One region of the Terrabacter sp. 2RAF25 genome, then DNA from elsewhere that is predicted to be linked to it. Evidence: predicted binding sites of a transcription regulator. Region 1 holds the regulator's gene; the other holds the start of a gene.
The links. The regulator HspR, encoded in region 1, represses chaperone genes until heat shock. The targets are predictions, from matches to a motif close to AAGTTGAGTCNNNNNGACTCAACTT.
Positions count from the first base shown of each region.

Region 2: the regulator HspR is predicted to act here: its motif matches at 2,294-2,318, upstream of AB4091_RS15315 (ATP-dependent Clp protease ATP-binding subunit).

Region 1 is NZ_JBFRGJ010000014.1:1,851-16,224, reverse strand. It holds gene clpB (ATP-dependent chaperone ClpB) at 1-2,501, opposite strand, end outside; gene AB4091_RS21305 (DivIVA domain-containing protein) at 2,644-3,039, shown strand; gene AB4091_RS21300 (ATP-binding protein) at 3,064-6,201, opposite strand; gene AB4091_RS21295 (heat shock protein transcriptional repressor HspR) at 6,385-6,846, opposite strand; gene AB4091_RS21290 (DnaJ C-terminal domain-containing protein) at 6,920-7,936, opposite strand; gene AB4091_RS21285 (nucleotide exchange factor GrpE) at 8,026-8,745, opposite strand; gene dnaK (molecular chaperone DnaK) at 8,742-10,652, opposite strand; gene AB4091_RS21275 (PQQ-dependent sugar dehydrogenase) at 10,879-12,171, shown strand; gene AB4091_RS21270 (PPOX class F420-dependent oxidoreductase) at 12,213-12,632, opposite strand; gene AB4091_RS21265 (hypothetical protein) at 12,652-13,500, opposite strand; gene AB4091_RS21260 (alkaline phosphatase D family protein) at 13,497-14,374, opposite strand, start outside.
Region 2 is NZ_JBFRGJ010000006.1:46,512-60,885, forward strand. It holds gene AB4091_RS15315 (ATP-dependent Clp protease ATP-binding subunit) at 1-2,195, opposite strand, end outside; gene AB4091_RS15320 (hypothetical protein) at 2,448-3,368, opposite strand; gene AB4091_RS15325 (nucleoside deaminase) at 3,560-4,048, opposite strand; gene AB4091_RS15330 (SAM-dependent methyltransferase) at 4,045-4,797, opposite strand; gene AB4091_RS15335 (alpha-hydroxy-acid oxidizing protein) at 4,873-6,159, opposite strand; gene AB4091_RS15340 (maleylpyruvate isomerase N-terminal domain-containing protein) at 6,242-7,060, opposite strand; gene AB4091_RS15345 (hypothetical protein) at 7,060-7,773, opposite strand; gene AB4091_RS15350 (proline dehydrogenase family protein) at 8,075-9,025, shown strand; gene proC (pyrroline-5-carboxylate reductase) at 9,037-9,843, shown strand; gene AB4091_RS15360 (hypothetical protein) at 9,895-10,476, opposite strand; gene AB4091_RS15365 (GNAT family N-acetyltransferase) at 10,585-11,151, shown strand; gene AB4091_RS15370 (GNAT family N-acetyltransferase) at 11,257-11,784, shown strand; gene AB4091_RS15375 (potassium channel family protein) at 11,872-12,540, opposite strand; gene AB4091_RS15380 (acetoin utilization protein AcuC) at 12,591-13,787, shown strand; gene aspS (aspartate--tRNA(Asn) ligase) at 14,243-14,374, shown strand, end outside.

The DNA.
Region 1 (14,374 bases):
CGCACGTCGCCCGAGAGCAGGCCGCGTGCGAGCCGGTCGCCGATCTCGCGCTGCACGAGCCGACGCAGGGGCCGGGCACCGTAGGCCGGGTCGTAGCCCCGCTCGGCGAGCCACTGGCGGGCAGCGTCGGTCACCTCGAGGGTGATCCGGCGGTCGGACAGCCGCGCCCCGAAGGCGCGCACCTGCAGGTCGACGATGTGGGCGAGGTCGTCGCGGCTCAGGGCGTCGAAGACGACGACCTCGTCGAGACGGTTGAGGAACTCGGGCTTGAACGCCGACCGCACGACACCCATGACCGACTCGCGTCGCGCCTCGGGGCCCAGCGTCGGGTCGGTGAGGAACTGCGATCCGAGGTTGGAGGTCAGCACGAGGATGACGTTGCGGAAGTCGACGGTGCGGCCCTGACCGTCGGTGAGACGACCGTCGTCGAGCACCTGGAGCAGGATGTCGAAGGTCTCGGGGTGGGCCTTCTCGACCTCGTCGAGCAGGATGACCGAGTAGGGCCGACGGCGTACGGCCTCGGTGAGCTGGCCACCCTCCTCGTAGCCCACGTAACCCGGCGGGGCACCGATGAGGCGCGCGACCGAGTGACGCTCGGAGTACTCCGACATGTCGATGCGCACCATGGCGCGCTCGTCGTCGAAGAGGAAGTCGGCGAGGCTCTTGGCGAGCTCGGTCTTGCCGACGCCGGTCGGGCCGAGGAACAGGAAGCTGCCCGTCGGGCGGTCGGGGTCGGACACGCCTGCACGGGTGCGTCGCACCGCGTCGGACACGGCGCGCACGGCGTCGGCCTGTCCGATGAGCCGGCCCCCGATGTGCTGCTCCATGTGCAGCAGCTTCTCGGACTCGCCCTCCATGAGCCGTCCGGCGGGGATGCCGGTCCAGGCCGAGATGACGTCGGCGATGTCGTCGGCGCCGACCTCCTCCTTGACCATCGGCCCCTCGTCGGAGGCCGTCGCGGCCGCCTCGCGCTCCTGGGCGGAGGCGAGCTCCTTCTCGAGCGTCGGGATGTCGCCGTAGAGGATCTTCGAGGCCGCCCCGAGGTCTCCCTCGCGCTGCAGGCGGTCGGCCTGGGTGCGCAGGTCGTCGACGCGGGCCTTGAGGTCGCCGACGGCGTTGAGGCCCGACTTCTCGGCCTCCCACCGCGCATTGAGCGCCGCGAGCTCCTCGCTGCGGTCGGCGAGGTCCTTGCGCAGCCGCTCGAGGCGCTCGCGGGACCCGGCGTCGGTCTCCTGCTCCAGCGCGAACTCCTCCATCTTGAGGCGGTCGACGGCGCGGCGCAGCTCGTCGATCTCGACGGGGCTCGAGTCGATCTCCATGCGCAGGCGCGACGCGGCCTCGTCGATCAGGTCGATGGCCTTGTCGGGCAGCTGGCGGCCCGAGATGTAGCGGTCGGACAGGCTCGCGGCCGCAACGAGGGCGGAGTCGGCGATGGTCACCTTGTGGTGGGCCTCGTAGCGCTCCTTGAGACCGCGCAGGATGGCGATGGTGTCCTCGACCGACGGCTCGCCGACGAAGACCTGCTGGAAGCGGCGCTCGAGCGCGGCGTCCTTCTCGATGTGCTTGCGGTACTCGTCGAGCGTCGTCGCGCCGACGAGGCGCAGCTCACCGCGGGCGAGCATGGGCTTGAGCATGTTGCCGGCGTCCATGGCGCCCTCGCCGCCGGCACCCGCGCCGACGACGGTGTGGATCTCGTCGATGAAGGTAACGATCTGCCCGTCGCTGCCCTGGATCTCCTCGAGCACGGCCTTGAGCCGCTCCTCGAACTCGCCGCGGTACTTCGCGCCGGCGAGCATCGAGCCGAGGTCGAGGCTGTAGAGCGTCTTGTCGCGCAGGCTCTCGGGCACGTCGCCCTCGACGATGCGCTGGGCGAGGCCCTCGACGACGGCCGTCTTGCCGACGCCGGGCTCGCCGATGAGCACGGGGTTGTTCTTCGTGCGGCGGCTGAGCACCTGCACGACGCGCCGGATCTCGGCGTCACGGCCGATGACGGGGTCGAGCTTGCCGTCGCGGGCGCGGGCCGTGAGGTCGGTGCCGTACTTCGCGAGCGCCTCGAACGTGCCCTCGGGGTTGTCGGAGGTGACGGGGCGACCGCCGCGCAGCCCGGGGATCGCCTTCTCGACGGCGTCGGCGTCGAGTTCGAACTGGCCGGTGCGCGCGAGGGCGAGGAGCACGTGGTCGGTGGAGACGTACGAGTCGCCCATCGACGTCATGTACTGCTGGGCCTGCTGGATCGCCCGCAGGGACGCCGGGGAGAGCTGGGGCTGCTGGGCGACGCCGCTCACCTGGGGCAGGGAGGACATCACTCGCTCGGCCGCGGCGGTGGCGGCGGCGACGCTCGAGCCGCCCGCCGCCAGGAGGGCAGGAGTGGTGGTGCCGCTCTGGGCTGCCAACGCGAGCAGCAGGTGAGCCGGCTCGATGTTCGGGTGGTGCTTGCCGGTCGCGGTGGTCGCGGCCTGGGCGAAGGCCTCCTGAGCCTTGTTGGTCAGCTGTAGGTCCATGCGTTCTCCTCGTGCGGGGTGGGGATCACTCGAGACAACCGGTGGCAAGTTGAGTGTATTCCGCTCAACTTCGAGCGCGCCACGCCGGTGCCGTATGCCGTCACGCGCACCCGCGCACGCTGCTGACCTTACGCTCGGGACCATGGACCCCGCCCGCCTCGTGACCGAGCTGACCAAGGCCCGGTTCGGCTCGACCCAGCTCCGCCAGGGCTACGACATGGCCGAGGTCGACAGGTTCATCGACGAGGTCGTCGTTGCGCTGCGGACCGGGGCCTCCCCTGCAGGGCTCGCGTCGCGGGTGCGTGACGTGCGCTTCACGACCACGTCGCTGCAGCGCGGCTACGACATCGCGGACGTCGACGCGACCCTCGAGTCGCTGGTCACGACCCTCGAGGGCGGCGTCGCGGGCGCGGACACCCGGAGGCGTTCGACGGCCAGGGGGCAGCAGAAGCCCGGCCGGCCCGTCCCCGACGCCCCCCGACCCGGGCTGCTCACCCGGGTGCTCGGGGCACTGCGGGGCGACCAGCCCCTGCGCTGACGCTCGGCGGCCCGCTTCTGCCGGTCAGGCGGAGTCGGGGTCCTGTCCGCTCTCGACGACGCGAGCGGCGATCTCGCGCAGCTTGATGTTGCGGCTGAGCGAGGCCTGCCGGAGCATCTCGAACGCCTGCTTGGCCGTGATGCGGTGGCGCTCGATGAGCACGCCGACCGCGTGCCCGATGAGCCGATGGCTCTCGATGGCCTGCTCGAGCTGGTGCTCCTTCTCCGACCGCTGCCGACGACTGACGACCCGGTCGACGGCCTGGCCCAGGGTCTGGGCGAGCAGGTCGCCGACGATCAGCTCGTCGCTGCCGACGATGCGTGGCTCGTCGAACTGCACCCACGCGCGACACTCGGAGTCCTGCGAGGTGGGCAGGAGCAGCAGGCCTTCACGCTTGTCGCCGACGAGGGCGTCGTGGCCGTGCGGCCCCGACTCGAGACCGGCGCGCACGGCGTCGTCGAGGTCCGACGGCTGGACCCGACCTCGAGGGGACAGCACGACGACGGCCCCCTTGTCGTCGGCCACTCGCAGCGTCACCTCGCCATCGAAGAGGACCGTGAACCCGGTGACGGCGGTGGCGAGGGCCTGGTCGAGGCTCTCGGCGGCAGCGAGGTCGACGGCGACCCGACCTGCGAGCTCGCGGCGCATCCGGGCCTCGCGCTCGCGGGTCTCGTCGCGGGCCACCCCGAGGACGAAGCCGGCGTGGTCAGCCGTCTCGGGAACGCTGGCGGCCCGGGTGTGCACCCAGGCCTCTCCTCCGCCCCGCCGGCGGATGCGGTAGTGCTCGTCGAGGAAGGGCTGCCCGGTCTGGAGCAGCTCGACCCGCCGCGCATGCGCCTCGTGCTCGGAGGGCGCCTCGCCGGCCGGGATCCACCACGGGTAGGGCGGTGAGAACGGGCCGTCGGCGAGCGACCAGCCGTAGTCGCGCGTGAAGGCGTCGTTGAGCTCGACCACGGTGCCCTCGGCGTCGGCGACGATGAGCGGCTCACGGATGGCGCCGATGATGGCCCGCAGCCAGGCGGCGTCGCGCGAGCGTGACCTCGAGCGAGCGAGGTTGGCGGCCAGCCGGGCCCGTAGCTCGGCGGGGTGGAAGGGCTTGACGACGTAGTCGTCGGCGCCCATGGTGAGCCCGATCGTGCTCGCCTCGACGCCCGCGCGGGCCGAGAGCAGGACGACCGGCAGGTCGCGCAGCGCGGGGTCGTCGCGGACCTCCTTCACGAGCGCCAGGCCGTCCATGCGCGGCATCATGACGTCGGCGAGCACGATCGCGGGCGGCTGGGCGCGCATGAGCGCGAGGGCCTCGACGCCGTCGCGGGCCGTGACGACCACGTAGTCGTCACGGAGGTGGCGGGTGACGTGCTCGCGCATGTCAGGGTTGTCCTCGACCACGAGGAGGGTCGGGCGAACCGCGACGGCCGGCTCGCCGGCACCGGCGCGTGCGGCCTGCTCGGGCCCCTCGTGCCGCTCGGGCGGCCCAGCCTCGTCGTCGTCCGGACCGGGCCCGTCCCATGCCGCGGCCTCACTGATGAACGACTGTGCCGTCCGCGGGGTGATCGAGGGACGGCTGGCGGTGCGGGTCGGGGGCACCCCCCACGGCAGACGGACCGAGAAGGTGCTCCCCTGCCCCTCCGCGGAGTGCAGGCTGATGCTGCCACCGAGCAGCCCGACGAGCTGGCGGACGATGGACAGCCCGATGCCGGCGCCCTCGCGCGAGCGTCGGTCGTCGCTGCCGGCGAGCTGCCGGAACCGGTCGAAGACGTGCTCGCGGTCCTTCTCGGGGATGCCGATGCCGGTGTCGCTCACCGACACCTCGTAGCCACGGCTGTCGCCCGTGAGGCGCAGCCCGATGCGGCCGCGTGGCGTGAACTTGAGCGCGTTGGACAGCAGGTTGAGCACGATGCGTTCGAACATGTCGAGGTCGACGTGCGCCTCACGCCCGAGGTCGTCGCACTCGACGGCGAACTCGAGTCCCATCCGCTCGATCGCGGGACGGAAGTTGGCGGCGATGCCGCTGGTCACGGTCATGACGTCGACGGCGACCCAGTGCGGCTCGACGGCGCCGGCCTCGACACGAGTGAGGTCGAGGATGCGGTCGACGAGGCCGGTGAGTCGGTCGGTGTTGCGGGCGATCATCTCGAACCGACGACGCGTGTCGTGGTCGAGGCCGTCCGAGACGAGGGCGTCCTGGACCGGTCCGGCGATGAGGGCGAGCGGCGTGCGCAGCTCGTGGCTGACGTTGGCGAAGAAGTCGGACTTCGCGACGTCGAGCTCGGCGAGGGCCTCCTCGCGCTGCCGGTCGTCTGCGCGTCGGCGGACCCCGCTCAGGGCCATCGCGACGTGCGAGGCGCAGAGCTCGGCGTATGCCTGCAGCTGCGCGTCCCAGGGGCGGCGTGGGTTGGCGTCCAGCCGCAGCAGCGCGGCGGGTTCTGCCGACCCGGGTTCGAGGACGGGGACGACGTGGACGACGAGGTCGGCACCGACCGCTGACGGCTCCGTGGCGGCGACGCCGGCGTCGCCCTCCGTCCAGACCAGGTCGGCGTCGAGGTGGTCCGCCGTGCGCGCGCGGAGCACCGCCAGGGCGCGGTCGCGCACCTGCTCCCGGGTCTCCGGCGCCGGACCGCTGGTGAGCGACTGGAACAGCTCGAGCGCGGCACCGGCCCGGCGCACTGCCAACACCTTGTCGGTGGTCTCGACGGCGACGTTGAGGATGCCGGCGACGTTGCCCTCAGCGTCGTGGATGGCGCCGTAGGACCACGTGAAGTAGGCCTCCTCGAGGAAGCCGGAGCGGTCGACGACGAGCAGCTCGTCCTCGACCCAGGTCGCCGGCCCGCCGTCGAGGACGCCGTCGAACATGGGGCCGATGACGTCCCAGACCTCGGGCCAGACCTGTGCCACGGGCCGGCCGAAGGCCGCAGGGTGCTTGCTCCGTCCGAGCAGGGTGCGGTAGCCGTCGTTGTAGACCATGGCCAGCTCGGGACCCCAGCACACGAGCATGGGAAAGCCCGACGACAGGCAGATGTCGGCGATGGAGCGGAGGTTCGCGGGCCAGGTCTCGACCGGCCCCAGCGACGTGGTGGACCAGTCGGTGCGGAGGAAGAGCTCCTGCATCTCGGCCGAGCGCGAAACGGGCACGCCGAACTCGGCCCCCGTGACACCGTCCACGGCGTCACCGTCAGGGTGGTGAGGGGTCACACGACCTCCGGAAAATGGAACACGCAACTGCCTCCGGCGGCATCAAGCGGTGATGACACCCCGTCTGCTCGAGGCTGGCACAGTGTTGCACACGGCACCGTCATCGCGGCGGCCTCGAGCCGGGCTGCCGTGCGGCCGGCGGTCGGGCCCCGCCTAGCGCTCCGGGCGCCAGACCACGAGCGCCTGCGAAGCCGGCGTGCGCGGCGGCCGCTGACCCGGGCGCACCGCCACGACCTCACCCCTGGGCCCGACGGCGAAGACCCGGGTGCCCGAGACCCCCGCCGCGAGCGCTGCCCGGGTCGCGGACACCTCGGCGGTGAGCTCGTCGACCCGGGACTGGAGCGCGCTCACGTGGTTCTCGAGGTCGAGGATGCGCTGGATGCCGGCCAGCGAGACACCCTCGTGGGAGAGCCGCTGGACCTCGCGCAGCAGAGCGACGTCGCGCGTGCTGTAGCGCCGACCGCCGCCGCGGGTGCGTGAGGGCGAGACGAGGCCGAGCCGGTCGTACTGGCGCAGGGTCTGCGCGTGCATGCCGGCCAGCTCGGCCGCGACGGAGATGACGAAGACGGGTGCGTCGTCGTCGTGCCCACCGGGCCTGGCGCTCCTGCGAGCCATCCTCGTCACCTCCATCTCGGTCGCCAGTCGTCGGTCGTCAGTCGTCGCCCACGGTCACCCGGGGCGTATGCCGTCAGGCGCGGGCGCGCTCGAACAGCTCGGCCCGTGGGTCGTGGCCGCTCTCGGCCGCCGCCATCTTCTCGACGGCCTCGCGGGCCTCGTCGGTGAGCCGCTGCGGCACGACGACCTGCACCTTGGCGAGCAGGTCGCCGGTGTGGTCGCCGCGCTTGACGCCTCGTCCCTTGAGCCGCAGCACGCGGCCGCTCGGGGTGCCCGCAGCCACCTTCACCTTGACCTGGCCGCCGTCCAGCGTCGGCACCGCCACGGTCGCGCCTAGGGCGGCCTCGGCGAAGGTGACCGGCAGGTCGATCGTCAGGTTGTCGCCGTCGCGACCGAACACGGGGTGCTTGTCGACGGCCACCGTGAGGATGAGGTCACCGGCCGGAGCGCCGGGGTCGCCCTGACGGCCCTTGCCGCGCAGGCGGATCCGCTGGCCGTCCTTGACACCGGCGGGGATGCGGGCGTTGACGCGGCCGAGATCGGGAGAGCTGAGCGAGACGGTCGAGCCCTCGACCGCGTCGCGGAAACCGATGCGCGTGCTGGCCTGCACGTCGGCACCGGCACGAGGCCCTGCGGGGGCGCCGTAGCCGCCGTAGCCCGCACCGGGCGCGCCCGCTCCGCCACCGAACATCTGCCCGAGGATGTCCTCGAGGTTCGGCTGGCCGCCGGCACCGCCGGTGTTGAAGCGCACGCGCTGTCCGCCGGGACCGCCCGGACCCCCGAACGCGGAGAAGATGTCCTCGAAGCCGGCGCCGCCGCCGCCGGGGCCACCCGCCGTGAAGCGGGCGCCGCCGTGCGACATGGCACGGATGGCGTCGTACTCGCGGCGCTGCTCGGGGTCGGACAGGACGGCATACGCCTCGCCGATCTCCTTGAAGCGCTCCTCCGCCTTGGCGTCACCGACGTTGTGGTCGGGGTGCATCGTGCGGGCGAGCTTGCGGTAGGTCTTCTTGATCGTCGCCGCGTCGGCGTCCTGGGGCACGCCGAGGATGCCGTAGAAGTCCTTCTCGAACCAGTCCTGGCTAGCCATGGCGCACCTCCTTGGTCTCGGTGGGCTTCACCCTGCTCCCATCATCGGGTATGCCGCCGGGCTGCGCGTGCAGCCCGGCGGCGGACGTGTCAGGCCGGGTCGGCAACCGACACCCGCGCGGCGCGGACGAGCCGGTCACCGATGCGGTAGCCCGGCTGGAGCACCTGGACGACGGTGGTGCCCGTCGCCCCCTCGGGCAGCTCGGCCTCGACGTGCATGAGGGCCTCGTGCACCTTCGGGTCGAACTCCTGGCCGGCCTCGCCGAGGCGCTCGACGCCGTAGCGGCCGAGCGTCGCCTCGAGCTTGTCGGCGATGGCCGCGAAGGGACCCCCGGAGAGGTCGCCGGCCTGCCGGGCCATGTGGATGTCGTCGAGCACCGGCAGCAGCGACTCGACGACGCTGCCGACCGCCGAGTGGCGAATGACCTCACGGTCGCGGTCGACGCGCTTCTTGTAGTTGACGTACTCGGCCTGCAGGCGCTGCAGGTCGGCGAGCAGCGTCGCGGCCATGGTGTCCTCCTCGGCGAGGGCGACACCTTCGGACTCGGCCGATGCAGCGGAACCGTCTGGGGCGTGGTCGTACTCGTCCTCGCCGCCCGGCTCCGACGAGGCGCCGGCGCCCCCTTCGTAGTACGTGTGGTGGCGCTTGTCACCGGCCGGCGCTTGCCCCTGCTCGGAAGCAGCAGGGCGCGTGCCGGGCGCCGGGGTGCCGGCAGCGTCACCGCTGCCGGCACCCTGCGCACCCGTGGCGGTCACGTCGGGCTGCTCGCCCGTCGTGCCGTTGCTCGCGGGCCCGGTCGACTCGGTCACTTGGCTTCCTTGGCCTCGTCGTCGTCGACGACCTCGGCGTCGACCACGTCGTCGTCGGCGCCAGCGGACTCGCCGGCCGACCCGCCGGCGTGCGAACCGTCCTGCGCCTCAGCGGAACCCGCTGCACCGGCGTTCGCCTGCTCGGACGCGTAGACCGCCTGGCCCATGGCCTGCGACTTCGTGTTGAGGTCCTCGACCTTGGCCTTGATGTCGTCGGCGCTCGCCTCGGAACCCTCGGCGATCGCGGCCTTGAGGTCGGCGAGCGACTCCTCGACCGGCGTCTTGACGTCGGCCGGGACCTTGTCGCCGGACTCCTTGAGGAACGACTCGGTCGAGAAGACGAGCTGCTCGGCCTGGTTGCGCACCTCGGCCTCCTCGCGACGCTTCCTGTCCTCGTCGGCGTGCGCCTCGGCGTCCTTGACCATCTTGTCGATCTCTTCCTTCGACAGGGCCGAGCCGCCGGTGATCGTCATCTTCTGCTCCTTGCCGGTGCCCTGGTCCTTGGCACTGACGTTGACGATGCCGTTGGCGTCGATGTCGAAGGTGACCTCGATCTTCGGCACGCCGCGCGGCGCCGGCGCGATGCCGGTCAGCTCGAAGGTGCCGAGCGACTTGTTGTGCTGGGCGATCTCGCGCTCACCCTGGAAGACCTGGATGAGGACCGACGGCTGGTTGTCGTCGGCGGTGCTGAAGATCTCCGAGCGCTTCGTCGGGATGGCGGTGTTGCGCTCGATGAGCTTGGTGAACAGGCCACCCTTGGTCTCGATGCCGAGCGAGAGCGGCGTGACGTCGATGAGCAGGACGTCCTTGCGCTCACCCTTGAGGACACCGGCCTGCAGGCTCGCGCCCATGGCGACGACCTCGTCGGGGTTGACGCCCTTGTTGGGGGCCTTGCCGCCGGTCAGCTCGGTGACGAGGTTCGTGACGGCCGGCATACGGGTGGAACCGCCGACGAGCACGACGTGGTCGATGTCGGCCACCTTGATGCCGGCGTCCTCGATGACCTTGTGGAACGGCGCCTTGGTGCGGTCGAGGAGCGACTTCGTCATCTGCTCGAACTGCGCACGGGTGAGGCTCTCGTCGAGGTGGATCGGGCCCTCGGGCGTCATCGAGATGTACTGCGCCGAGATGTTGGTGCTCGTCGCGGTGGAGAGCTCCTTCTTGGCGCGCTCGGCCTCGTCGCGGAGGCGCTGCATCGCGATCTTGTCCTTGGAGAGGTCCTGGCCCGTCTTGTTCTTGACCTGGGTGATGAGGTGCTGGACGACGACGTCGTCCCAGTCGTCACCACCGAGGTGGTTGTCACCGTTGGTGGCACGCACCTGGATCGTGGCGAAGCCGTCCTCGGCGTCCTTGCCGACCTCGAGGAGGGACACGTCGAACGTGCCGCCGCCGAGGTCGAAGACGAGGATGAGCTCGTCCTCCTTGCCCTTGTCGAGGCCGTACGCGAGCGCCGCAGCGGTGGGCTCGTTGACGATGCGCAGCACGTTGAGGCCCGCGATCTCGCCGGCCTCCTTGGTGGCCTGGCGCTCGGCGTCGTCGAAGTACGCGGGGACGGTGATGACGGCGTCGGTCACGGTCTCGCCGAGGTAGGACTCGGCGTCACGCTTGAGCTTCTGGAGGATGCGGGCGCTGATCTCCTGCGCGGTGTAGGTCTTGCCGTCGATCTCGGGCGACTTCCAGTCGGTGCCCATGTGGCGCTTGACGGAGCGGATCGTCCGGTCGACGTTGGTGACGGCCTGGCGCTTGGCGACCTCGCCGACGAGCACCTCGCCGTTCTTGGAGAACGCGACGACGGACGGCGTCGTGCGCCCGCCCTCGGCGTTCGCGATGATGCTCGGCTCGCCGCCCTCGAGGACGGAGACGGCCGAGTTGGTGGTACCGAGGTCGATGCCGACGGCACGTGCCATGGGTGACTCCTTGATGGTCTGGGTGGATCCGGTCTATGCCGGTCCGGGCTGACTGCCCCGGAACCGGCCCTCGCTCAATGTGCTCCGACCGGGCCGTGATTGTCAAAGCCGGACTCGCAAATCTTGCGCTCACCAGACTCAACTCTCGGTTCGGAGGGATTGTTCCCGACGACGGCGGCTCGGCATGCACAGGCGCGGTCGCTACCTTCGACAACGGAGGTGCCCCATGGCGACGCACACGACCCGCACGGCACGCACCGCACTCGCGGCGGCCATCGCCCTCGGCCTGACCGGTGGGGCGGTGACCGCCTGCTCGTCAGCCCCACCGACCACCGGCGCCACGACAGCGGGCCCGTCCTCGACGTCGTCACCGTCGTCACCGCCGGCCGCGACGGTCGCGACCACCAGCGCGGTGACCACCTCCGAGACCGGGGCAACGACGCGTACGCCCCCGGCGACCTCGAGCAGGCCGACCACCCCGACGAGCGCGCCACCCACGTCGGCGCCGGGACGGCCGACGGGGACGGCGACGGTCCTGCGCACCCTGGCCACCGGGATCGACGTGCCGTGGGGCCTGGCCCGGCTGCCCGACGGAACCGTCCTCGTCTCGGCGCGCGACACCTACCAGATCTCACGCCTCGACGTCGCCGCGGGTCGCCTCACCCGCGTGGGCACCGTGCCCGGCGTCGTCTCGAACGTCGCCCAGCAGGGCGAGGCGGGTCTGCTCGGCATCGCCGTGTCACCGGCGTTCACGCGCGACCGCCTCGTGTACGCGTACTACTCCACGTCCGGCGACAACCGGATTGCGGCGATCCCGTGGGACCAGTCCGCACCGACGGGTCGCCAGCTCGGCACCCCGCGGGTGCTCGTCAGGGGGATCCCGCACAACGTGCACCACAACGGCGGGCGCATCGCCTTCGGCCCCGACGGCTACCTCTACGCCACCACCGGCGAGGCGCAGCAGCCGTCGCTCGCCCAGGACAAGGGCTCGCTCGGCGGCAAGATCCTGAGGATGACGACCGCCGGGCGCCCGGCGCCGGGCAACCCGTTCGACACCCTCGTCTGGTCGTACGGCCACCGCAACGTCCAGGGCATCGCCTGGGACGCTGCCGGGCGTCTCTGGGCCTCCGAGTTCGGCGACCACAGCGAGGACGAGCTCAACCTGATCCGCCCCGGCCGCAACTACGGGTGGCCGCAGACCGAGGGACGCACGAGCCGTGCCGGCGTGACCGGTCCGGTCGCCCAGTGGGGCCCGCCCGAGGACTCGCCGAGCGGCATCGCCATCGCGCGGGGCACGGTGTGGATGGCGGCGCTGCGCGGTCAGCGTCTGTGGCGCATCCCGCTCGACGGCAGCGCCACGGCGGCGGCTCCCCAGGACCTCCTCGTCGGCCGCTACGGGCGGCTGCGCAGCGTGCTCGCGGTGGGTGCGGACACCCTGCTCGTCACGACGAGCAACCGCGACGGCAGGCAGAGCCCCGGCGCCGGGGACGACCGCATCCTTCTCGTGCGCGTCACCTGAGCCGACGCGCTGCTGTCTCGGTCAGCGCCGTGGCCGCAGGGTCAGCCCGCCACCCAAGGGCCGACGCCGCCGATGCGCTCGACCTCGTAGCGCACGACGAAGCCGCCCTCCGCGCGCGGCGCCGGGAAGGTGGTGTCGGGCCCGACGTACGTCTTCGCGAGCCGGTCGAGCGCGTCCCAGGCGCCGCCCTCGGTCACCGTGGCGCGCACCTTCAGGACGGCGTACTCGTCGAGGAAGCGGCCACGCACCCGCGGGCCCTGCATCGAGATGACGACGCGGGGGTCACGGCGCATGTTCCGCACCTTCACCGACTCGTGCATGTGCCCCGAGTAGAGGTGGTCTCCGTCGAAGCCGACCCACACGACGGTCAGCTGGGGGCTGCCGTCGGGGTTGGTCGTGGCGACGTGGGCGAGCGGCCCGCTCTCGACGAGCTCACGCAAGGAGTCAGGGATGGTGGTCACCGCTCGAGCGTAGGCCCGTTCACCGGACCCGGCGCAGGTCGAAGGCCTCAAGGAGAGGCGCCACGTCGGCGCCCGGGACGTGGGTGCGCGCGAGGGCGTACGTCTCGTCGACCAGCCCGACGAGGATCTCGACCGCCTCCTGCGGTGGCGTGACGAGAAGCGACCGGATGCGCGCGACCAACCGTTCGGGCCGGTGCGCCAGCAGCGACTCCTCCCAGTCGAGCCACTTGTGGAACGGGTGCGGCATCCACACCCGGTTGAGCCCGAAGAGCGCGTCGAGCACGCCCTGCACCCCGTCGAGCAGGTCGCGGTGCAGGAGCAGCACGTCGTCGCGCTCCGCCAGCATCTCGAGACGCTCGCGGCTGCGGAGGTCGAGCCCCTCGAGCACCATCGCGACGGCGAGCGCCTCGGGGTAGTCGGCGCACCTCGAGCGCCACGCGTCGATGACGGCTGCGCCGTGCAGGGGTATGCCGTCGCGCAGCGCCGTGACGCGCACCTGCAGCTCCGCCTCGGTGTCGCCCTCGAACGCGCGGTCGACATACGTGTCGATGGTTGAGGTGACGAAGCCGCTGACGTCGATCTTCACGCCGTCGACGAGCAGGCCGTCTGCCCACTCGTGCTCGTCCTCCTCGGCGTAGACGCGCTCGAACCCGGCACCCTCGACGGCCGCCGCGCGGTCGGCCGCCGTCGGCGGCGAGGACCAGTACACGTCGAGCTCGATGTCGGACGACGCGTCGGCGAGCCCCCGGGCGACCGACCCGGCGACGAGCGCTGCCGCGACACGGTCGTTGGCGGCATACGCCCGAACTGCGTTGTGCGCTATGTCGATCCGGCGTGTCACCTCATCGCCGCCGTGCGCCGTGGTCATGACGAGGCGGGCCCCGGGAGGCGCACACTGGACACCTTCGTCAGCACGGGGTGCGCATCGTCACCGTCACGCACCGCGCCGCCGCGCCACACGATCGAGAGGTCGCGGCCCTGGACGGTGAGCTCGGCGAGGCAGTTGTCGAACCACGGGCCGTCGGTGACCCGCCACGGGTAGGCCGGGTCGGGCACGTGCTTCGAGTGGCCGGCCACGAACCGCATCGGCCGCACGAGGCCGCGCGCGAAGAGCGACATCATGACGCGCACCCCCCGCGGCATGGGGTTGCGGATCGGCGAGCAGACCGCCTGCACGATGCGCGACCGGGCGCCGTGGCGAGCCTTGGCGTCGACGACCTCGGCGACGTAGGAGTTGTGCACGTCGCCCGACAGGAACACGATCGTCGCCGGCGCCTTGCCGCGCTCACCACGCGCCACCTCCATCACCGACTCGAAGACCTCGACGAAGCCGTCGTTGAAGGCCGCCCAGTGCTCGAGGTCGATCGACTGCCGGGCCTTCTCACCGACCTGGGCGACGAGCCGGCCGTGCGTTCCCATGGCGAGCACCTCGTCGATCGCCTCGAAGTCGTGCAGGCCCGGGGGCAGCATGAACGGCAGGGACGTGCCGATGAGCAGGTGCTCGACGCCGCCGGTGAGCTGCTCGTCGAACCACCGCATCTCGTCAGGGTCGAGCATCGACCGGTGGTGCGGCTCGAGCACTCGCGCGGCCCTCGAGTCGACGACGACGAGACGGCTGTCGCCGAGGTCGCGGCAGAAGCTCCAGCGGTAGACCTCGGGGTGTCGGTCGGAGCGGCGTGCGAGGTCGAAGACGGCGTCGGTGAGGTCGAGCTCGGGACCGACGTCGCCCGGGCTCGCCCACT
Region 2 (14,374 bases), on a different contig from region 1:
ATCTGCGTGATCTCCGCCTTGTTGAGGTGCGGGAACACGATGGTGTCGTCGACGCGGTTGAGGAACTCGGGCCGAAAGTGCTGCTTGAGCTCGTCGGTGACCTTGGCCTTCATCCGCTCGTAGTCGGTGCGGCTGTCGGGCCCGGACGAGAAGCCCATGTTGGCCTTGGAGATGTCCCTCGTGCCGAGGTTGGTCGTCATGATGATGACGGTGTTCTTGAAGTCGACCATCCGACCCTGCGAGTCGGTGAGGCGGCCGTCCTCGAGCACCTGCAGCAGCGAGTTGAAGATCTCCGGGTGGGCCTTCTCGACCTCGTCGAAGAGCACGACGGAGAACGGCTTGCGGCGCACCTTCTCGGTGAGCTGGCCGCCCTCCTCGTAACCCACGTAGCCGGGAGGCGAACCGAACAGGCGGCTCACCGTGTGCTTCTCGGAGTACTCGGACATGTCGAGCTGGATCAGCGCGTCCTCGCTGCCGAAGAGGAACTCGGCGAGCGTCTTGGCGAGCTCGGTCTTACCGACACCGGTGGGGCCGGCGAAGATGAACGAGCCACCGGGGCGGCGCGGGTCCTTGAGGCCGGCACGGGTGCGGCGGATCGCCTGGGACAGCGCCTTGACGGCGTCGTCCATGCCGACGATGCGCTTGTGCAGCTCGTCCTCCATGTGGAGCAGCCGGCTCGACTCCTCCTCGGTCAGCTTGAACACCGGGATGCCGGTGCTGGCAGCCAGGACCTCGGCGATGAGCTCCTCGTCGACCTCGGCCACGACGTCCATGTCGCCCGACTTCCACTGGGCCTCACGGGCGGCCTTCTCCTGACGGAGGCGCTTCTCGTCGTCGCGGACGCGGGCCGCACGCTCGAAGTCCTGGCCGTCGATGGCCGACTCCTTCTCGCGCACGAGCGCAGCGATCTTCTCGTCGAACTCGCGGAGGTCCGGCGGAGCGGTCATGCGGCGGATGCGCAGTCGCGCGCCGGCCTCGTCGATGAGGTCGATGGCCTTGTCGGGCAGGAAGCGGTCGTTGACGTAGCGGTCGGCCATGTTGGCCGCCGCGACGAGCGCCCCGTCGGTGATCGTCACGCGGTGGTGCGCCTCGTAGCGGTCGCGCAGGCCCTTGAGGATCTCGATGGCGTGCGGCAGCGTCGGCTCCTGCACCTGGATCGGCTGGAAGCGCCGCTCGAGGGCCGAGTCCTTCTCGATGTGCTTGCGGTACTCGTCGAGCGTCGTCGCACCGATTGTCTGCAGCTCGCCACGGGCGAGCATCGGCTTGAGGATCGACGCGGCGTCGATGGCGCCCTCGGCGGCACCCGCACCGACGAGCGTGTGGATCTCGTCGATGAAGATGATGATGTCGCCGCGGGTGCGGATCTCCTTGAGGACCTTCTTGAGCCGCTCCTCGAAGTCACCGCGGTAGCGGCTGCCGGCCACGAGCGAGCCGAGGTCGAGGGTGTAGAGCTGCTTGTCCTTGAGCGTCTCGGGCACCTCGCCCTTGACGATGTCCTGGGCCAGGCCCTCGACGACGGCGGTCTTGCCGACGCCGGGCTCGCCGATGAGGACGGGGTTGTTCTTCGTGCGGCGGGACAGCACCTGCATGACCCGCTCGATCTCCTTCTCACGCCCGATGACCGGGTCGAGCTTGCCCTCGCGGGCAGCCTGCGTGAGGTTGCGACCGAACTGGTCGAGCACGAGGGAGCCCGCGGGCGTGCCCTCGGTCTGGCCCTGGCCGACACCGGCGCCGGCCTTCTCGCCGCTCTGGCCACCCTGGTAGCCGGAGAGCAGCTGGATGACCTGCTGACGCACCTTGTTGAGCTCGGCGCCGAGCTTGACGAGCACCTGGGCGGCAACGCCCTCGCCCTCGCGGATGAGGCCGAGCAGGATGTGCTCGGTGCCGATGTAGCTGTGGCCGAGCTGGAGTGCCTCGCGCAGCGAGTACTCGAGAACCTTCTTCGCGCGAGGCGTGAAGGGGATGTGGCCGGTCGGGGCCTGCTGCCCCTGGCCGATGATCTCCTGGACCTGGGCCCGGACCGCTTCGAGCGAGATGTCGAGCGACTCGAGGGCCTTCGCGGCGACGCCTTCGCCTTCGTGGATCAGACCCAGGAGGATGTGCTCGGTCCCGATGTAGTTGTGGTTGAGCAGGCGTGCTTCCTCCTGCGCGAGGACAACCACCCTCCGGGCCCTGTCGGTGAACCGTTCGAACATGTTCTTCTCCTGACTGATCGAGAGACATCTCGATGCTATCCGTGCCCGCTGTGGACGAGCACAACCCGACCAACGCGAGCCGTGCTCGTCCTGTTCCCATCCTGAGCGTGATCGGCTCAGGTTCCGCCTCTGTTCGCCGTGGGCGGACAGAACGGGTGCGCGCCCTACTCAGGAAGACGGCATACGGCCCGCCCCCGTTCGGATCGAGGTGGACGTACCCGCCCATCCCGACGACGTATGCCGCCTGCCCCCTCACGCCGACACCGCCAGGTCGCCGGGGCGGCCGGGGAAGTGTCGGCGCCACTCGTCGCGAAGGCGGGGGACCGGCATACCTGCTCGGCGCATCGCCTTCGTGATCCTGGCCAGCGTGTTGGCCGGCGTCGAGTAGAGGTCGCGCGACACGATCACGAGGCGGCGGATGCGCTCGTCGTCGAGCACCTCGTCGCGGCCGATGTCGGAGAGCCACTGCTGGTCGGACTCGGCGTGCTGACGACCGTCGTACTCGATGATGAGCGGGAACGGCAGGTAGGACAGGTCGTAGCGTCGGAGCAGTGCGCCGTCGTGATCGTGGACCCGGTGGTCGATCTCGGGCTCGGGAAGTCCGGCGAGCACGATCAGCAGGCGTAGCCGCGTCTCCATCGCGGAGTCGACTCCCGCGCGGACAAGGGAAGCGGCGCGGCGGGCCAGGTGCGAATAGGGCCCGGACTTGGCGCTCGCCCTCGAGACAAGCTCGGCCGAGGTCGTGCGCTTGTGGCGGACGAGCGAGTCGCCGAGCACCACGAGGTCGACGAGCGTCAGGCAGTGCGCCATGTCGAGGAAGGTCTGGGCCGGCGATGTGATGCGCAACCCACCCCAGGTCATCACCTGCTGCCCGACCTTGCGACGATGACCGACCAGTCCCGCACCCTTGACGCGGATCCGCGGCGAGGTGACGTGCACGTTCGGATCAGCGGGCACGATCCCGCCGAGAAGGCGAGCAGCGGTCTGGTGCGACACGTAGCTCCCCGGCTCGGCGACCAACAGACCGGCCTCTGCGAGCGTGGCCACGGTTACCGACGCCTGCCTCGAGACGTGGACCCCGTGAAAGAGCGTGCGGTAGCCGCGGCGGAGCTGCCCGTCGGACAGGTGCCGAGCAGCGGAGCGGAGGAAGGGCTTGCCGTCGTCCGGTGTCATGGGCAGACGATCCAGCACTCCGGGTCGCGCGCGCTCCCGTCCTCCACAGCCCGACGGTTTGGGGCCGTGGCGCTGGTTCTGGCGGGGCTGGGGGGCCGGGGGCGACGGTTTGGGGGCCGTGGCGCGGGAAGGTGCGCGGTTGGGGGCCTGCCCGCGACGGTTTGGGGGCCGTGGCGCCGGATGGAGTTTGGTCAGGGGCGGGTGGTGGTCGCGAACCGTTCGTGCAGGGCCTTGACCTCGGCCTCGAGCTCGGGGGCCGGGCCATCGACGACTGCGTCGGGAACGACGTCACGGATGGACAGCGCCGCGACGGGTGACGGGGACGCCCGCCACGCAGACCGCCACGTGCCCAGCTGCGATGAGCTGACGGCATACACGATGCGGCCGAGGCCGACCCACGCGTGTGCCGCGGAGCACATCGGGCAGTGCTCTCCCGAGGTGTAGACGGTGCAGGCCGCGCGCTGCTCGGGCGTCAGGTGCGCGCCGGCCCACCGGGCGATGGCGAACTCCGGGTGCTGGGTCGCCTCGAGCGCGACGACGTGGTTGTGGTCCTCGAAGAGCACCTCGCCCTCGCCCGAGACGAGCACCGAGCCGAACGGTTCGTCGCCGCGCTCGAGGGCGAGGCGCGCGAGCGAGACCGCGCGCCGCAGGTGCTCGAGGTCCACGTCGCTGACGGTCATGCGACCCGTCCCGTCACGAGCGCGAAGGTCACGAACGCCCCACCGTCGGCCTCGAGCATCGACTGCACGGGCGAAGTCACCTGGCCCTTGAGCTCCATGACGGCACGCTCCCACAGCAGCCAGTTCGCGCAGGCGTCCTCCTGCGCGCGGGCCATCACCGAGGTGAACGCCCGGCTGAACTCCCACTGGCTGCGCAACCACTCGGGCGTGTGCCAGGCAGCGGTCTCGGCGCCGACGACCCGGTCGATGTGCTCCGGGATCTCGCCGAGCTCGCGCACCTCGCTCGTCAGGGCCGGGGTCGCGACGCCGAGCTGCCCACCGGGCCTCAGGAACGTCGCGAGGTAGGGCGGGTAATGGTCGCCCGTGCCGAAGTACTCCCACGCGTCGATGCTGACGATCGCGTCGAACGAGCCTCTCCCGAACGGAAGCGCGTGGGCATCGACGCGCATCGGCAGCACCCGGTCGTCGACGCCTTCTTTGCGGAAGACCGCTCCGGCCTCGGTCGGGTCGACCCAGAGGTCGGCCGCGACGACCTGCACGCCGTACTCCTTCGCGAGGAAGACCGACGTCGCCCCCAGACCCGACCCGAGGTCGAGCACGCGCATGTCGGGTCGCAGGTCGAGGTCGGCCGCGAGGTCCTCGAGCAGCCACAGCGGGTGGGGACCCATGTCGAGGTCGACGAGCCACTTCGCGTCGTACTTCGACGACCGTGGGAAGGCGTCGCGGGTCAGGTGGTCGAGGGCGGGCATGTGCCGATCCTGCGTGACGAGAACGTATGCCGTCGAGCCTGTTTCACGAGTCGGCCCCCTCCGGTGAGGGCTACGTCAGTCGACGCGCGTGAGGACGTCGGGAGTGAGTGAGGCGACGGAGGTGTGCCCCGACAGGGCGACCTGCAGGTCGAGCTCGGCGCGCAGGTTGCGCAGCACCTGCGACACCCCGTCGGCTCCGGCGAGCGCGAGACCGTAGACGTGCGGCCGTCCGATGCCAACGGCCGTCGCGCCGAGGGCCAGCGCAATCAAAGCGTCTGCGCCGCAACGGATCCCGCTGTCGAAGACCACCGGCATCGGTGACCCGGCGCCCCGCAGCGCAGCGACGACGCCGGGCAAGGCGTCGAGCGCGGCCACCGACCGGTCGACCTGCCGCCCACCGTGGTTGGAGACGTAGACGCCGTCGACACCGGCATCGACGGCCCGTCTGGCGTCGTCCGGGTGCAGGATCCCCTTGAGCACGATCGGCATCGAGGTCATCGACCGGAGCCGAGGCAGGTCGTCCCACGTCAGCGAGGGCCGGCTGAACACGTCGAGGAACGTCTCGACGGCGGCGCGCGGCTCGGGTGCGGTGAGGTTGTGCCGGGTGTCGCCGGGATGGTTGCGCGACATGGACAGCAGGGTCGCGACCGCGGCCGGCGTGGGCCGAGGGCGCGGCTGGGGCGTCGCGGCCGCCACCCGATCGGCCACGAGGCGCCTGAAGACGGGGTCCGACGTGTACTGAGCGATGCCCTCGCCGCGCGCGAACGGCAGGTGGCCGAGGTCGAGGTCGCGCGGCCGCCAGCCGAGGTATGCCGTGTCGAGCGTGACGACGAGGGCCTCACTCCCGCAGGCCTCTGCACGCGACACGAGGCTCTCGACGAGGTCGTCGTCGCTGCTCCAGTAGAGCTGGAACCAGTGACCCGAGCCCCCGAGCGTCCGGGCGATGTCCTCCATCGGGACCGACGCCTGCGTGCTGATGACCTGGGTGATGCCCTGTTCGCGTGCGCCGCGTGCGACGGCGAGGTCGGCCTCGTCGTGCGCCATCGAGAGCACTCCGACCGGGGCGACGAGGAACGGGCTCGCGTGGCGTCGGCCGAAGAGCTCGACCCCGAGGTCACGCTCCGTCGTGTCGACGAGCATGCGCGGCACCACCCTCCACCGGTCGAAGGCTCGGGCGTTGGCCGAGGCGCTCGCCTCAGAGCCAGCGGATCCTGCAACGTAGGCAAACCCCCTGCGCGACATGACTTTTCGCGCTGCTGACTCGAGCTGGGTGCCGTCGGTCGGGACCTCCGGTCGGTGACCGAACGCACCGGCCCGGTAGATGGCGGACTGCACGGTCCGGCCGAAGCCCTCCGACGGCATACCTGCTCCTCGCGTCTCGGTCGGGTGCGTCGTCGCGCCCGGCCTCGCCCATCCTGCTACGTGGCGCCCTCGGCGGGGCCTGTCACCACGTGACCGAGATCGACTCTCGCCACCAGCGCTCGAGGTCGTCCACCGGTTCGGCGGCGCCCCGGCTCCAGAGCCGCAGGTAGAGGTCCACGGGGTCGCCCGTCCACACGTGGTCGGCGCCGGACGCGTCGGGGGAGCCCGGTCGCACCCTGCGGGTCCGGAGCGGTCGACCGGTCGCGAGGTCCACGAGCCAGGCCACGTCGCAGCCGTCGGGTGCCACGAGCAGGCGGGTCGACTCGGTGGATCCGCCGGGTGAGGCGCCCTTGCGACTGCGGGTGACGAAACCCACGAGTAGCTCGTCGATGCCGTCGACGGCGACCTCGGGGACGATCCACGTCTCCTCGGCTCGCGGCGGTCGCCGCAGCCGGGCGCCGAGCGCGTCGACTGCGTGGACGGTCGTCTCGTGGCACTGTCGCCGGGTCCAGAAGAGCCGCGCGGCAGGAGCCTCCTCGAGGAACACGAACGCCTCGAGGTCGTCGGGTGCGTCGACGATCGCCTGCAGCAGGCCGGTCGCCCCCTCGTCGAACCACCCCAGCACGTCGGGCGACTCGCGGCCCTCGACCTCGAGCGGTTCGGGCGGGTCGACCGGCGCACCGCGCAGCTGGCTGGCCGCCCAGCGGTGCACCATGCCCTGGTGGGCGACGAGGTCGAGCACGGTCCAGCCCGGGCAGGTGGGGACGGGTGCGTCGAGGCCGGCGGCCATGGCGTTGGCGCGCAGCACCGTCGACGCGGCCCCGAGCGCATCGCCCAAGGCGTCGAGGGACAGGCCGAGAGGACCGGGCGTCCGCAGGGCGTCGTCGTCGAGGGTCACCATCACAGCCCCTGGACGTCGCGGGCGAGACGGGCGAGGGCGGTCGACCCCTTCTCGTTGGCGGCCTTGCCGTCGGGGGAGGAGAAGGTGAGCCGCACGCCGACGTTGCCGACCTGCACGACACCGACGTAGTCGTGCACGGTGCCGGCGGCGGAGGTCCGCGTGAGGTCGACCCGGCCCAGCGGCATACCTTCTGCGACGTCGCGTCGCTCGTTGTCGACCGTCGTCGTGATGCCCTTGTGGGGCTTCGGCGCCCGGCACGAGGCGGCGGCGTCGAGCACGGGCTCGACGGCTCGGGCCGCGGAGGCGAGGTCGGGGTAGGTGATCGCGGCGACGTCCGCGCGGGTGGCCGCCGGGCCCTGCCAGGACCGGGCGTACGCGTCCGGTCCCGTCACCTTGGTCAGGCGCGCGGCGTCGGGGCAGGCAGCGAGGTCCGCCGGTCCCTCCGCGGTCGAGCGGGTCAGCCCGGCCACGTCGTAGCCGTCGAGGTGTGCCGCCACGGCCCCGGTCGCGTGCACGCGAGGGGGCGTCAGGCTCGACGGCGGTGCAAGCGGCTCGTCCGACGCGGCCGACGCCGCGCGCGTGGTGGCGACGCCCGTCGTGGACGGGACGGCCACGGGCATCGTGGCCGCCGGGTCCGAGCACGCGGCCAGGCAGGGCAGGAGCGTCAGGGGCGTCACGGCGACGAGGAGGTTCCGGGTGGTCGGTCGACGCATGGCAGCGAGTCTGCCGCATGGCGATCCCGTCCCGGCGGAGCAGGCGGGCAGGCGGACAGTTGGGCAGGCGGGCAGGCGGGCAGGTGGGCAGGTGGGCAGGCGGGCAGTGGGCACTGGGCAGGTGGGCACTGGGCAGGTGGGCACTGGGCAGGTGGGCGCGGGGCCGACCGGCAGGCGACCCGTCCCCACGGCGGTAGATTTGGCGGGCGGGCGGCCACCGCCGTCCGCCGCAGTCCCACACCAGGGGCCGGCACCCCGGTCCCGACATCCGACACCACCCGAGCACCACCCGGAGGCCCCCGTGGACGCCAGCGACCTGCTGCGCAACTCGCTCCTGCAGCTGTCCAAGCAGGAGAAGATCCGAGACGTCATCGAGAAGGCGCCCGTGTCGCGCTCGGTCGTCAAGCGCTTCGTGCCCGGCGCCGAGCGCGCCGACGTCGTCGGCGCGGCGGCCGAGATCGCGGCCTCCGGACGGCTGTCGACGATCGACTACCTCGGCGAGGACACCACCGACATCGCCCAGGCCCGGCACACCCGAGACGCCTACCTCTCGCTGCTGACGGCGCTGCGCGACCAGGGCCTCACCGGCGCCGGCACGGTGGAGGTGTCCCTCAAGCTCAGCGCCCTCGGCCAGGCGCTGCCCGGTGACGGCAACGCCATCGCGCTCGCCCACGCCCGGGAGATCTGCGAGCTCGCCAAGCAGGCCGGCACCACGGTGACGCTCGACATGGAGGACCACACGACGACCGACCTCACGCTCGACGCGCTTCGCGAGCTGCGTGCGGACTTCCCGACCGTGGGCGCCGTCCTGCAGGCCTACCTCTACCGCACCGAGGCCGACTGCCGTGACCTCGCGCACGCGGGCTCACGCGTGCGCCTCTGCAAGGGCGCCTACAAGGAGCCCGAGTCCGTCGCCTTCCAGGCCGGCGGCGAGGTCGACAAGTCCTACGTGCGCTGCCTGAAGATCCTCATGCAGGGCGAGGGCTACCCGATGGTGGCGTCTCACGACCCTCGTCTCATCGAGATCGCCGGGGCGCTCGCGGGACAGGCCGGCCGCGACCCGAAGTCGTTCGAGTACCAGATGCTCTACGGCATCCGGCCCGAGGAGCAGAAGCGCATCGCCGACCGCGGCGACCAGATGCGCGTCTACATCCCCTACGGCCAGGAGTGGTACGGCTACCTCATGCGACGCATGGCCGAGAAGCCGGCCAACGTCATGTTCTTCCTGCGCGGCGTCGCGACCAAGGGCTGAGGCGGGCGACGATGACAACGACGGCCATCTTCGGCGCGGGAGTCATGGGCGAGACGCTGGTCTCTGGCCTGATCCGGTCAGGGCGCACGCCGGGTGACCTCGTCGTCACCGGCCGCACTCCCGACAAGGTCAACGCGCTCGCCGAGCGCCATGGCGTACGCGTCCTGCCGAACGCCGAGGCCGCTGACGTCGCCGACACGCTGGTGCTCTGCGTCAAGCCCCAGGACATGGCGGCCCTGCTCGACGAGATCCACGACCACGTGGCCCCCGGCAACGCCGTCATCTCCCTCGCGGCCGGCATCACGACCGAGTTCCTCGAGTCGAGGCTGCCGGAAGGCACGTCGGTCATCCGTGTCATGCCCAACACCCCGGCGCTCGTCGACCAGGGGATGGCCGGCATCTCGCCCGGCCGCCACTGCACCGACGACCACCTCGCCGAGGCCGAGTCGCTGCTCAGCTCGTGCGGCCGGGTGGTGCGCCTCGCCGAGAAGCACCTCGACGCCGTCACCGCGATCTCCGGCTCGGGCCCGGCGTACATCTTCTACGTGGTCGAGGCGATGATCGAGGCCGGAGTGGTGCTCGGGCTGCCGCGGGCGACCTCCACCGAGCTCGTCGTGCAGACGCTCTACGGCGCGGCGACGATGCTGCGCGAGACGCACGAGCACCCGACGGTGCTGCGCGAGCAGGTCAGCTCGCCGGGTGGCACCACCGTGGCCGCCCTGCGCCAGCTCGACGACCACAAGGTGCGCGCCGCCTTCGTGACCGCCATCGAGGCTGCGGCGGCCCGGTCGAAGCAGCTGGCGTCCGGTCAGGCCTGACCGCAGGGCGTCGCGGTCCGCGTCCGACTGCCAGGGTCAGGGGCGGCGTTCTCAAGTCGACGGCGTCGCCGCGCTGACCGCGCCCCAGACGACCTGCTGGTCGGGGATGACGACGCGGTGGCGGCGGTGCTGCGACGTCGTGTACGTGTAGGTGTAGCGGCCGGTGCTCGAGGCATAGGCGTACTTGAGCGGTCGCCACGGCTGCCCGGGGGCGGCGTACTCGATGGTGCCGCGGACCCCTGTCCACGGCCCGAACGCGTGCGTGGAGGTCCAGTAGTGATAGGCCCGAGCGGTGACCGTGACCTTGGTGCCCCGGCGGGTGGCCGAGGTGTGGGCGACCGAGCCGAGGCGGACGTCCATGCTCGTCGTGTTGAGTGAGGCCGTCGTCAGGGGCGCGTGCGCACTGAGCGGGCGCCACGTCCACACTCCGAGGCGGTCGGGGTCGGAGAGCGTCGCGAACGTGCACACGAACGGGTCGGGGCCGGCGGCCGCGGCCGTCTCCGGTGCGACCGCAAAGGCCGCAAGCACGACGGGCACGGCCGCCGTGGCGAGCGCTGCCCGAAGGCGGCGGTCCGAGCGCCGCGGGCGTCGTTGGCGCGGTGCCGACGTGAGGTCGCCACGGCGACGGTTCATGATCGGGATGCTGCGCGCGCGGATGTGCCTGCGGGGGCTTTGAGGGTTGCCGGTCGGTGAGCGGTCGGCACAGGTGACGCCGGGCCGTGGGGCGGGCACAGTGGAGGCGTGCCCGCACGCGACGCAGAGCTCCCCGAGACCCCGGCCACCACCGGCGCCCATCAGCAGGACCGCACCGCCGGCGCACCGCGAATGCACCTGCACGCAGTCACGCCCGACGACTGGGAGTCGCATCGCGACGTGCGGCTCGCGATGCTCCAGGACGCGCCCGACGCCTTCTGGTTCACCTACGCCGACGAGGCCGTCTACGACGAGGCCGACTGGCGCGAGCGCATCGAGGGGGCCTGGCTCGTGCAGGCGCGTGACGCCGACGGCATCCTCGGCAGCGCTGGCCTGGGGTCCCACTGGGAACCCGAGCGGGCAACCACCGCAACGCTGTTCGGCATGTACGTGGCTCCACGAGCGCGCGGGAGAGGTGTGGGCGAGGCGCTGGTCCGTGCGGTGCTCGACGAGGCACGGCGGCTCGGCAAGTCCGAGGTGGTCCTCGAGGTGACCAGCTCCAACGGCGAAGCCGAGGCCCTCTACGCCCGTTGCGGGTTCGAGCGAACCGGTGCCCTTCACGACCACCCGCGTCGCCCAGACCTGACCGAGATCGAGATGGTCCACAGGTTCTGAGCGCCACTGTCGGCCAGTCCGGTTCGTCGTCCCTCCCCGAGGGGCACCGAACGTTCACCGACCCGCTGGTGCGTTCGCGTGGTGGGTCGTGCGAAGGTGGACCACATGACCGACATCACCGTGCGTCCCCTCGGCGAGGACGACTGGGAGGACTACCGCTCCGTCCGGCTCTCCGCCCTGCGTGAGTCGCCCGAGGCGTTCGTGGCCACGGCCGACGAGGAGGAGTCCTACGACGAGGCCTTCTGGCGCGAGCGCATGCAGCGGTCGGCCCGCCTCGTCGCGGAGCGCGAGGGCAGCGCCGTCGGCGTCGTCAGTGTCGGCACCGCCAAGGCGGACGACGGTTCGGCGGGAGAGCTCTTCGGCCTCTGGGTGCGACCCGAGGCGCGAGGTCTGGGCGTCGCCACCCGCCTCGTCAAGCAGGGTGCGGCGCTGGCCGCCAAGCGCGGCAACTCACACCTCGTCTACTGGGTCGGCACCGACAACGGGCGGGCGGTCGCCTTCGCGAGCGGGATGGGCTTCCGGCCGACCGACTACCGCCGCCCGATGGGCGTCGTCAGCGAGGAGGACGGCGACGAGGAGGTCGCGATGGTGCTCCCCCTCGGCAACGATCCCGGCCCACAGCCTCACCTCTGACCGCGCGCAAGTCGCGCCCGGGGGCGTCCACTACGGAACGGCTTGTCTCCCAAGCGTCGCGGCCGTTCCTGGACCAGGTGTCGTCGCTCACGGCCGGGCGGCGAACCGTTCGATGAGCTCGGTCGGGCCACTCACGATGAGCATGTGGTGCGCCGAGATCTTCGTCTGCGGCACGGCATACGTGAAGTCCTCGCCGGGAGCCTTGACGCCCACGATCGTGACCCCGTACTTCCGCCGCACCTGGCTCTGCTCGAGGGTGAACCCGATGGTCTCGCTCGGCGGCTTGAGCTTGACGATGGCGAAGCCGTCGTCGAACTCGATGTAGTCGAGCATCTTGCCGTTGACGAGGTGGGCGACCCGCCGACCCGAGTCTGCTTCGGGGGAGATGACGTGGTGCACGCCGATGCGGTCGAGGATGCGCTTGTGCTCGGGCGACATCGCCTTGGCCCAGATCGAGGGCACGCCGGCGTCGACGAGGTTGGCCGCGGCGAGCACCGACGACTCGATCGACGACCCGATGCCGACGATGGCGATCTTGGGCTCGGCGTCGCGGATCATGTCGAGCCCCGTCGCGTGCGAGAGGTCGGCGTGGACGACCTTCGCCACCTTGTTGACGTAGCTCTCGGCGATCGCGTTGTCGCGCTCGACCGCGATGACCCGGTGACCGAGCCGGGTCAGCTCGAGCGCCACGGCCGAGCCGAAGCGTCCCAGCCCGATGACGATCACGTCGTCGTCGAAGAGCCGGTTGCGGGCCATGGGTCGTACCTCCGTCGTCCGGGTCGCGTTTCCGCGATAGCGTCTCAATCATGCCAACTCAGGCCAGGGTCGTCTGGGACTCCTCCTTCACGAAGTACAACTTCGGCCCCACGCACCCGATGGCACCGGTGCGTCTCGACCTCACGGCACGCCTCTGCCAGGCCCTCGGGGTCTTCGACGCCGACGGCGTCGAGGTGGCCGGGGCGGAGGTCGCGTCCGACGAGCTGCTGGCGACGATCCACGACCCCGACTACCTCGCCGCGGTCAAGGCTGCCTCGGCCGACCCTCGGTCGGCCGACGAGGCGTACGGACTCGGCACCGACGACGACCCCGCCTTCGAAGGCATGCACGAGGCGAGCTCGCGGGTGGTCCAGGGCACCGTCGACAGCTGCCGGGCCGTCTGGGAGGGCGAGGCCGCCCACGCCGTGAACTTCACCGGCGGGCTGCACCACGCGATGCGCGGCGCGGCCAGCGGCTTCTGCGTCTACAACGACATCGCCGTCGGAATCCAGTGGCTGCTCGACCACGGAGCCGAGCGAGTCGCGTACGTCGACGTCGACGTCCACCACGGCGACGGCGTCGAGCGGATCTTCTGGGACGACCCACGGGTGCTCACCATCTCCGTCCACGAGACCGGCCGCGCGCTCTTCCCGGGCACCGGGTGGCCGGGAGACGTCGGCGGCAAGGACGCAGAAGGCAGCGCGGTCAACGTCGCCCTGCCCCCCGGACTGTCGGATGCCGGGTGGCTGCGGGCCCTGCACGCCGTGGCCGTCCCCGTCGTCAGAGCCTTCAAGCCCGACGTGCTCGTCACGCAGCACGGCTGCGACACGCACACCGAGGACCCCCTCGCCCACTTCGCCGTCACGGTCGACGCCCAGCGCGCCGCCGCCGACGCGATGCACCGGCTCGCCCACGAGGTCTGCGACGGCCGCTGGGTGGCGCTCGGTGGTGGCGGCTACGAGGTCGTCGGCGTCGTGCCCCGCACCTGGACGCACCTGACCGCCATCGCCGCCCACGCCCCGATCAAGACGGCCACCGAGGTCCCCGAGGACTGGCGCTCGCACGTCGAGCAGGTCTTCGGCCGTCCGGGCCCGCGGCGCATGGGCGACCTGACCGCGGAGGACGGGCCACTATGGTGGCGTTCCTGGGAGATGGGCTACGACCCCGCCAGCGAGGTCGACCGCGCCGTCATGGCCACGCGCACGGCCGTCTTCCCGCTCCACGGCCTGGACGTCCACTTCGACTGAGTCTTTGGCGCCTCGCTTCGCTGCGGCGCGTGCCTTGGCGCCCAGTTGTCGTCGCCTTCCTCCGCTTCGCTCGCTCGTTCCTCGCTCGCTGCGCTGCGTCCAGGCGACGCCGGCGCCGCGGCCTGTTTGTTGGCGCCTCGCTTCGCTCCGGCGCGTGCCGCGGCGCCCTGCAGGCGTCGCCTTCCTCCGCTCCGCTCCGTCCAGGCGACGCCGGCGCCGCGGCCTGCTGCCTCGGAAATTGGACGGAGTGTTCCTTCGATTGCGGGTAGGGTTGCCGGCACGGCGACGACGGGCCTGACGATCCTGAGCCGAGCACGACCAGAGGCTGTCCGCGATCCGCGGCGGCGAAGGTGTGGTGGCACAGCGACATTCCCCATCGCCCACACCTCCGGGGCACCAACCCTCTGGAGGTGAACGGAATGCAACCAACCCAACCCACAACCCTTGCTCCGCGCGTGCTCGCGCGGGACCTCGGCTCCGTCGAGCCCGGCGAACGCGCCACCCTCGCCGGCTGGGTCCATCGGCGTCGAGTGCTCGCGAGCGTCACGTTCCTCGTGCTGCGCGACCGCACCGGCCTGGCGCAGATC